Regions from separate parts of the Streptosporangium oxazolinicum genome, predicted to be linked through region 2. Evidence: predicted binding sites of a transcription regulator. Region 2 holds the regulator's gene; the other holds the start of a gene.
What was found. Region 2 encodes LexA, which represses DNA repair genes until DNA is damaged. Its sites were predicted from a motif close to TCGAACANNTGTTCGA; they were not measured.

Region 1: a site for LexA is predicted at 2,017-2,032, ahead of ABD817_RS07495 (SAV_6107 family HEPN domain-containing protein). Genes of this name have one in related genera too.

The regions. Positions count from the first base shown of each region.
Region 1 covers NZ_BAABAQ010000002.1:567,606-571,949, reverse strand. The annotation lists gene ABD817_RS07510 (GNAT family N-acetyltransferase) at 1-215, opposite strand, end outside; gene ABD817_RS07505 (YbaK/EbsC family protein) at 428-904, opposite strand; gene ABD817_RS07500 (L,D-transpeptidase family protein) at 1,024-1,833, shown strand; gene ABD817_RS07495 (SAV_6107 family HEPN domain-containing protein) at 2,281-2,730, shown strand; gene ABD817_RS07490 (PP2C family protein-serine/threonine phosphatase) at 2,983-4,113, opposite strand; gene bldD (transcriptional regulator BldD) at 4,331-4,344, opposite strand, start outside.
Region 2 covers NZ_BAABAQ010000004.1:445,202-449,545, reverse strand. The annotation lists gene leuS (leucine--tRNA ligase) at 1-1,573, shown strand, start outside; gene lexA (transcriptional repressor LexA) at 1,865-2,575, opposite strand; gene ABD817_RS14900 (LysM peptidoglycan-binding domain-containing protein) at 3,360-3,632, shown strand; gene nrdR (transcriptional regulator NrdR) at 4,039-4,344, shown strand, end outside.

The sequences.
Region 1 (4,344 bases), on a different contig from region 2:
ACCCCGTGGAAGCCGTAGGCGATGCCCACCGGGGTGCCGTCGGGGAGCTCGGCGAACAGGCAGGTGAAGGCGGGGTGGGTGGCGTGGTTTCCCATGATGAGCCTGCGGCCGGAGATCTGGTCGACCGGCGGGTGCATCGCCTCGGTGTAGACGCCGAGGACCGCGTCCAGCCGGAGCGTGAACTCGTCGGGGCCGATCCGTCGCAGTCCGATCACGCGTCGCACCCTAGCAGGGCGGGCGTGACGCGGGTCACCGCGTGGCGGGGGAGCGCTGTCCGGCGCTCACCAGGAGGTTTTCCCGCCGCCCCCGCCCGCCTCCGGGCCGGGCCGCGGAGGGCCCGACCGGCTCCCCGAGGCCGCCGGGAGCCGTACGAGCCCCGTACGGGGTCGTAGGCGGGGCAGGGGTGCTCGGAGGCCGTGGAAGGCCGTCACTCGACCTCGACGGGGAGCCCGCCGGTGATGCGGACGAGCTCGTCGAAGGAGGTCGGGAAGACGGTGTGCGGGTGGCCGGCGGCGGCCCAGACGACCTCGTGCTTGCCCAGCCAGGTGTCGACCAGGGTCCTGACCGGGGCGGGGTGGCCGATCGGGGCGACGCCGCCGATGACCTGGCCGGTGGCCGCCCGTACGAAGGCGGGGTCGGCGCGCCGCACCCTCTCTGCGCCGGCCGTCCTGGCGATCAGGTCGGTGTCGACGCGGTGGGCGCCGCTGGTGAGCACCAGGAGCGGCTCGCCGTCGGCGTCGAATATCAGGCTGTTGGCGATGGCGCCGACCTCGCAGCCGAGCTGCGCGGCCGCGGTGGCGGCGGTCGGGGTGGCCTCCGCGAAGACGACGATCTCGCCGGGGACGCCGTGCTCGCGCAGGACGGCGGCGACCTTCTCGATGTTCGGATGCAACTTTTCTGGCACCCGGCCACTCTAAACAGATTGACCGTTGAGTGCCGCTTTATAACCGGCGGCCTGCACGGGGAAACCGTGCGCTATGGTCCCTTGACCCGATCCATAGTGATATGAGGAGTTGATTGAAAGTGAGGGTTGGACAGCGCCTGGGAGCGGCCGCGCTGATGACGGCGGGAGCCGTGCTCCTCTCTTCAGCGGGCATGACCCTTCCCGTCGGCGCCGCCGCGGCCCGGACCTCGGCTTCCCCGGTCGTCACGGCCGTCACAGCCGGGGCGACGGTGGCGGCTCCGTTCGCCGCCCCGGGCAGGACGCTCAAACTCGGCGCGAAGGGCGCCACGGTGAAGGTGCTCCAGACCCGGCTGGCCGCGCTCGGTTACGCCCCCGGCAGGATCGACGGCCGCTACGGCGGGGCGACCCTGGCGGCGGTCTGGGCCTTCCAGAAGGTCAACGGCATCACGCCGACCAGCACCGTGGCACGCCGGACCTGGGACGCCCTGGAGGTCCCGGTGGCGCCGAAGGTGCTCGTCCCCAACGGCAAGCCGACCCGGGTGGAGGTCAACCTCGCCAAGCAGGTGATGGTCCTCTACGTCAACGGGGTGGCGAAACTGGTCAGCCACACCTCCTCCGGCAGCGGGATCGCCTACTGCGAGACGGCGACCTGGGAGGGCAGGGCCCAGCGGTTCTGCGGCGACGCCCGCACGCCGACGGGCGACTACAAGACCACCTGGCGCAGGGACGGCTGGCACAAGTCCTACCTGGGCCAGCTCTACAACCCGATCTTCTTCAACGGGGGCATCGCCTTCCACGGCGCGCTCTCGGTGCCACTGGCGCCCGCCTCCCACGGGTGCGTACGGCTGCCGATGCACGTGGCGGAGGTCCTTCCCGGCCTGCTCGGTACGGGGGTGCCGGTGCACGTCCGAGGCAGGTTCGTCCGATAGGGCGGCGGAGCGGCCGAGCCGGCGGGTGACCCCGCCGGTCGTGAGAAGGGCCCCGGGAGACGGCGATCTCCCGGGGCCCTTTCACGTGCCGTCACGCGCCCGGAGCGTGTGTCACATGCCTGATGTGTATGACACGCGTCCGATGCGCGTGGCACGTGCCGGGATGCGTCAGATGCCGGAAGATCGAACTTTTGTTCGTCGTTTTACTTGACAGTATTAGTGATCGAATTTATGTTCGATGTGATGACACGGGGCTCGCGGCTCGTGTTCCAAGGGCGGCCGATCGGGCCCACGTCGTCGGCGGAGACGATCGGGCCAGGTCAGGACGGGCGGGGAGAGGGGAAGCTCCTCGTCCGGCCGTCCGGTGGATTTGTCGGTGGGGTCTGCGAGTGTGACACCACCGGCGAAAACGCCGGAGCCGCTTGCGACCAAGGAGGCTGAAGCGATATGACCCCTCGGCTCAGCGATTCCGGTGGGCCCCGGTTGTCCCCCACGGTGCGGGCGCACCTCACAGACGCGCGCGACTGCCTCGAAGAGGCCGCCGCCGCCCGGACCTCCGCCGCGCGTTACGTCGCGGCCCACCTCGCCGCGCTCAGGGCGGCCGCCGCCGTCCTGGCGGCCCGTCCCCGTCCCATGGAGGGCCGCAGGAGGCGCAGGCTGCGCAGCGCCTGGGAGATGCTGCCCGAGGCCGAGCCCCGCCTGGCCGAGTGGGCCCCCTACTTCGAGACGAGCGCGGCCAAGCGGGCCGCCGCCGAGGCGGGCCTGACCCGCACGGTGTCCTCGCGAGACGCCGAGGAGCTCGTCTCCGAGGCGGAGCGTTTCGTCACCACCGTGGAGAAGCTGCTCGGCGTGCCGAGCCAGCCCCTGCTCCCCGGCGAGATCCCCCTAGCCGGTTAGAGCCGGAGCGGCCTCCCACCCGGGGTCGCCGCCCGAGCTCACCGGCGCCGTCCCCGCACGTCCCGTGTCCCCCGGTCCCGCCGGCGGGCACAGGGCGTGCGGGGACGTTTTCGTGTCCCCGTCCTTCAGTCCACCGGTTCCTCGCGCCGTCGTTCTGTCACGCCACCGTTCCTCGCGCCACGGACGCCACGGTTCCTCGCGCCGTGATCTTCGCGCCGTCGTTTTCGCGCCGTCGTTTTTCGCGCTCCGGACTCACGCCGCCGTGGAGCTCTGGCGGGCGGCACGGTGGCGCAGCAGGAGCATCGCGGCGTCGTCGCCCAGCGGCCTGCCCACGTGGCCGAGCAGATCGGCGCGGAGGGCGTCCAGCGAGCCCTGGGGGTCGTCGCCGTCCAGCAGGTGCGCCCGCTCCAGCAGCGGATAGAACTCGCCCGTGTCGTCGCGCGCCTCGATGACCCCGTCGGTGTAGAAGAGGACCTGGTCGCCCGGCTCGAACGGGATGTGGTGCGGCCGGGGCTCGCTGGCCTTGAGGGCGCTCATGCCCAGCGGGAGCGCCTCGTCCGGCGGGTCGGCGAACCAGATCCCGTCGTCGGCGTCGAGCACCATGGGCGCCGGGTGGCCGCAGTTGATGACGGTGATGGTGGAACCACCGCTGATCTCGGCCAGTACGGCGGTCACGAACTGCTCACCGGACAGCTCGCGGGCCAGGGCGTTCTCCAGACGCGCCACGACGCCCTGCAGCGTTCTCTCGTCGTGCGCCGCCTCACGGAAGGCCCCGAGCACGACCGCGGCCGTCTCCACGGCCTCCAGGCCCTTGCCCTGGACGTCTCCCACGATGATCCGGACCCCGTGCGGGGTGGTGACGACCTCGTACAGGTCGCCGCCGATCCTGGCCTCGGCCGTGGCGGAGGTGTACGAGACGGCCACGCCGATGCCGGGTCCCGCGCGACGGGGCACCGGGCGCAGCAGCACCCGCTGGGCGGCCTCGGCCACCGAGCGCACGTCGGCGAGCTGGTGTTCGTGGCGCAGCCGCCCGGCGCTGGCCAGCACGCTGGCCACGGTGACGCCGAGGATGGCGAGGAGGGTGATGTCGGTGCGGGGCATCCAGAGGATGTCGTTGTAGACGCCGAGCGCGAGGCACAGCACCAGGGCGACGACACCGACCACCGTGGTGCGGGCGAGGCCGCACGCCACGCTGGCGAAGGCGGGGCCGAGGGCGAGCAGCGGCAGGAGGCCGGAGGTGGGGCCCGAGCCGAAGTCGATCAGGGCCACCACGGCCATGACGACGAACGGCAGGAGTTTCAGGGTGTCCTGCGTCTTGGTGGTGCCGATCGAGGTCAGCAGCCCCAGGAAGGCGCGTGTCCTGGTCGATCCCAGCGACGCCATGACGGCGCGGAGACGGCTTTTCGGGCTCGGTCGAGAGTGATCAAGCCGATCATCCCCCGAGGCCATGTCCACCACATCTCGCTAAACGCATGTTTGCCTTTTCCTACCACAACGGCTGTAGCCCGGGGCGGGACGAGACGCACGTTTCTGCTGAGAGCAAGATTATCTGCGGGGTGGGCACGCCGGTTCCGGCGCACCCACGACCGGTCAGGGGTCGTCAGAAGGACTCGA
Region 2 (4,344 bases):
CGACCGGCTGTCCACCGAGAAGGAGAAGACCGGCGTCTTCCTGGGCCGGTACGCGATCAACCCGGTCAACGGCGAGCGCATGCCGGTCTGGGCGGCCGACTACGTGCTGTCCGACTACGGCCACGGCGCCATCATGGCCGTGCCCGCGCACGACCAGCGCGACCTGGACTTCGCCCGCGCCTTCGACCTGCCGGTACGGGTGGTCGTGCACACCGGCCTGGCCGACCCCGGCGAGACCGGCGTCGCCACCGCCGGTGACGGCGCGATGGTCAACTCCGGTCCGCTGGACGGCCTGACCAAGGCCGACGCGATCCGGAAGATCATCGAGGTGCTGAGTGAGCGGGGCACCGGCCGCTTCACGGTCAACTTCCGGCTGCGCGACTGGCTGCTGTCCCGCCAGCGCTTCTGGGGCTGCCCGATCCCGATCATCCACTGCGCCGACTGCGGCGAGGTCCCCGTCCCCGACGACCAGCTGCCCGTCACCCTGCCCGACATGCGCGGCGAGGCCCTGGCGCCCAAGGGCGTCTCCCCGCTGGCCTCGGCCGAGGACTGGGTCAACGTCTCCTGTCCCAAGTGCGGCGGCCCGGCCAGGCGCGACACCGACACGATGGACACCTTCGTCGACTCCTCGTGGTACTTCCTGCGTTACGTCGACCCGGCCTACGACGAGGGCCCGTTCGACGTCGAGCGCGTGCGCAGGTGGGGGCCGATCGACCAGTACATCGGCGGCGTCGAGCACGCCGTGCTGCACCTGCTGTACGCCAGGTTCTTCACCAAGGTCCTGCACGACATGGGGATGGTCGACTTCGTCGAGCCCTTCACCCGCCTGCTGAACCAGGGGCAGGTCATCAACCACGGCAAGGCGATGTCCAAGTCGCTGGGCAACGGCGTCGACCTGGGGCAGCAGATCGACGCCCACGGTGTCGACGCGGTCAGGCTGACCGTCGTCTTCGCCGGGCCGCCGGAGGACGACATCGACTGGGCCGACGTCTCCCCGGCGGCCTCGCAGAAGTTCCTGGCCCGCGCGTTCCGCGTCATGGCGGAGGCCGGTGCGGCCTCCGCGCCCGGTGTGGACGTCACCGCGGGAGACCTGAACCTGCGCAAGGTCGTCCACCACACCATCGACGAGGTCACCAAGCTGATCGACTCCCACCGCTTCAACGTCGCGGTGGCCCGGATGATGGAGCTGACGAGCGCGGCCCGCAAGGCCATCGACTCCGGGCCCGGCGCCGCCGACCCGGCGGTCAGGGAGGCCGCCGAGACCCTGGCGGTGATGCTGTCCCTGGTCGCGCCGTACGCGGCGGAGGAGGGCTGGGAGCGGCTGGGACACGCCGCCTCGGTCGCCACCGCGGGCTGGCCGGTGGCCGACCCGGCGCTGCTGGTCCAGGAGTCGGTGACCTGCGTCGTCCAGGTCGCGGGCAAGGTGCGCGACCGGCTGGAGGTCTCCCCGGAGATCTCCGAGGCGGACCTGGAGTCGCTGGCCCTGGCGTCGGAGAAGGTGCGGTCCTTCCTGTCGGGCGCGCCGCGCAAGGTGATCGTCCGCGTGCCCAAGCTGGTCAACATCGTCCCGTAGGCGGCCGGGGAGGCCGTCTCGCGCGGGTCTCGGGGTCGCTGCGGGAACCTCGCTCCCGTGCCCCCGGCGCGGGGACTTCCCGGCACATCCCGTCACGTGAAAACGCCGGGTGGGTGGTGTCCCGACCTCGGGACACCACCCACCCGGCGTGTCGCGCCTCCTCCGGCGTGTCGCGCGGAGGCTGGAGGCGCGTGATTCGAAGCCCGTGCCCGAACGGTGTGGTTCGGTGGTTCGGAGTCCACGTCCCAGAGCCCGTGGAAGGTGGTTCCGAGCCTGCGCGGGACGCTCGCGTCAGAGCTTGCGGAGGACCGCGACGACCTTGCCGAGCACGGTGGCCTCGTCACCGGGGATCGGGTCGTAGTTGGGGTTGTGCGGGACCAGCCAGACATGGCCGTCTCTGCGCTTGAAGGTCTTGACCGTGGCCTCGCCGTCGATCATCGCCGCGACCACGTCGCCGTTGTCGGCGACCGGCTGCTGGCGTACGACCACCCAGTCGCCGTTGGCGATGGCGGCTTCGATCATCGAGTCACCGGTCACCTGGAGGAGGAAGAGCGTGCCCTCGCCGACAAGCTGCTTGGGCAGGGCGAAGACGTCCTCGATGCTCTCCTCGGCGAGGATGGGGCCACCGGCGGCGATCCGGCCGACGAGAGGCACATAGGCGGCGGTCGGACGGCTGACCGGAGCCTCGTCCTCACCGGAGTCGGGATCCACCCACAACACGGGCTCGCCGGGAAGGCGGACCTCCAGGGCGCGGGGGCGGTGCGGATCACGCCGCAGGTAGCCCTTGCGCTGCAAAGCCGTCAACTGGTGCGACACGCTGGAGGTGCTGGTGAGCTTCACCGCCTCGCCGATCTCCCGCATGGACGGCGGGTAACCGCGCTGCTGCACGGAATCGCGGATCACCTCAAGGATCTTCCGCTGCCTGGGGGTGAGGCCAAGGGAGTCACGCCTTCGCACCGCCAGGTCGCTGGCGGCCGAACCGTTCTCGTTGTGCTGGCTCATACGAACTCCTCGCCTCCCGGTCTGTATTTAACACGTCGCACACAGCGACCATACCTCGGCCGAAGATCATACTCAAACAATTGTTCGAATGTCCTCGAAATCGGCGACGCCGTGGTGTACAACATCGTACGGGAGTTCGATCGACATCGTGTTCGATTCACCGATCTTTCTTCGACATGTGTTCGGCCAGGTCGAAGGGATGGGGGGCACCGTGAAACCGACCGCGACGACACCACGATCCAGGGTCACGCCGAGGTCCCGGGCGGCGCAGCGATCACCGGGGGCGCCGCGCCTGCGGCTCGTGCCGCCCCCGAGACCGGAGCCGGGGTCCGAGCCGGGTCTCGCGCCGGAGTCCGCGCTGAGACCGGAGTCCGCGCTGAGACCGGAGTCCGTACGAAGGTCCGAGGCCGGGCTGAGGCGGGAGTCCGGCCGCGAGTCCGTGAAGAAGTCCGGGCGCGAGCCGGGGCAGGCGTCGCGACGGCCCGGACGCGAGCCGGGGCGAGGGTCCGGCCGTGAGGCGGGGCAGTCGTCCGGGCGCGACCGGAGGCGACGGGCCGGTCGTGAGCCGGAGTGGGGGACCGGGCGGCGGGCCGGGCGCGAGTCCGGGCCGGGACGGGCGCCGGGATCGGCGGCGGCGCCCACGGTGGGCGCCCGCCGTCCGGGTGCGGCTCACCGTCCGGGTGCCACTCGCCGTCCCGGTGCCGCTCGCCGTCCGGGTGTCTCCCGCCGTCCGCGGGCCTCCCGGCGGCCGCTTCGGCTCACCCGGCGTGGCAGGATCGTGGCGGTGACGGTGCTCGTGCTGTTCACCCTGGCGGTGCTCTGGATCGGCGGGCGCGTCGACCTGGCCTCGGCGGGCGAGCGGGCGGGTCTTGAGGGCCTGCCGCGGATCACGGTGCACGCGGGCGACACGCTGTGGGAGATCGCGGACGCGTTGACGGAGGAGGCGGACACCGGCCCGGCGGTCCGTCGCATCATGGACCTCAACGGGCTCTCCGGCCCCGAGGTCCGGCCGGGGGATCGGCTCTATCTCCCCGAGGGCCTCGTCCCCCTGAGGTGACCCGGTCGGTGGCGCGACTGAAGGGCCTCGCCTGACAGGTCTCCGGACGATCGTGAGGGAAGAGGCGCCGGGGACGTGAGAGGTCCCTCCTGACGGGTCGCCTGGGGTGATTGTGAGGGAAGGGACGCCCGGGGCGAGAGGGGCCTCCTTCGGGCGGCGACACGCCGGGACGTGACGGCTGATCAGCGACTTCGTGCGACAAGGTCGTTTCAACTTGCGTTCATGGTCGAGCACTTCTACGGTTGGACCACAACATCTAGTGGCTGCATCGCAACCCTTCACCACAGATTGTGTTTCCATTACCGCACCTCGACTATTCGAAGGTGTGTGCGCGGGCGTCTCGGCGTGCGTGTCATGGGCGGGTGAGGTGGGGTGGCCGCTTCGGTAGGTCAAGGAGGCGACACGCGTGCATTGTCCGTTCTGTCGTCATATGGACACGCGAGTCATCGACAGCCGGGCCACCGAGGACGGTGGGGCCATCCGCCGCAGGCGCACGTGCTCGGAGTGCGGGCGCAGGTTCACCACGCAGGAGACCGTCCTGCTCATGGTGAGCAAGCGCAGCGGTGTGACGGAGCCGTTCTTCAGGGACAAGGTGATCGCCGGGGTCCGGCGGGCGTGCCAGGGGCGGTCCGTCGGTGAAGACTCCCTGGCGCAGCTGGGCCAGCGGGTCGAGGAGAGCATCCGGGCCACCGGGTGCGCCGAGATCGCGGCC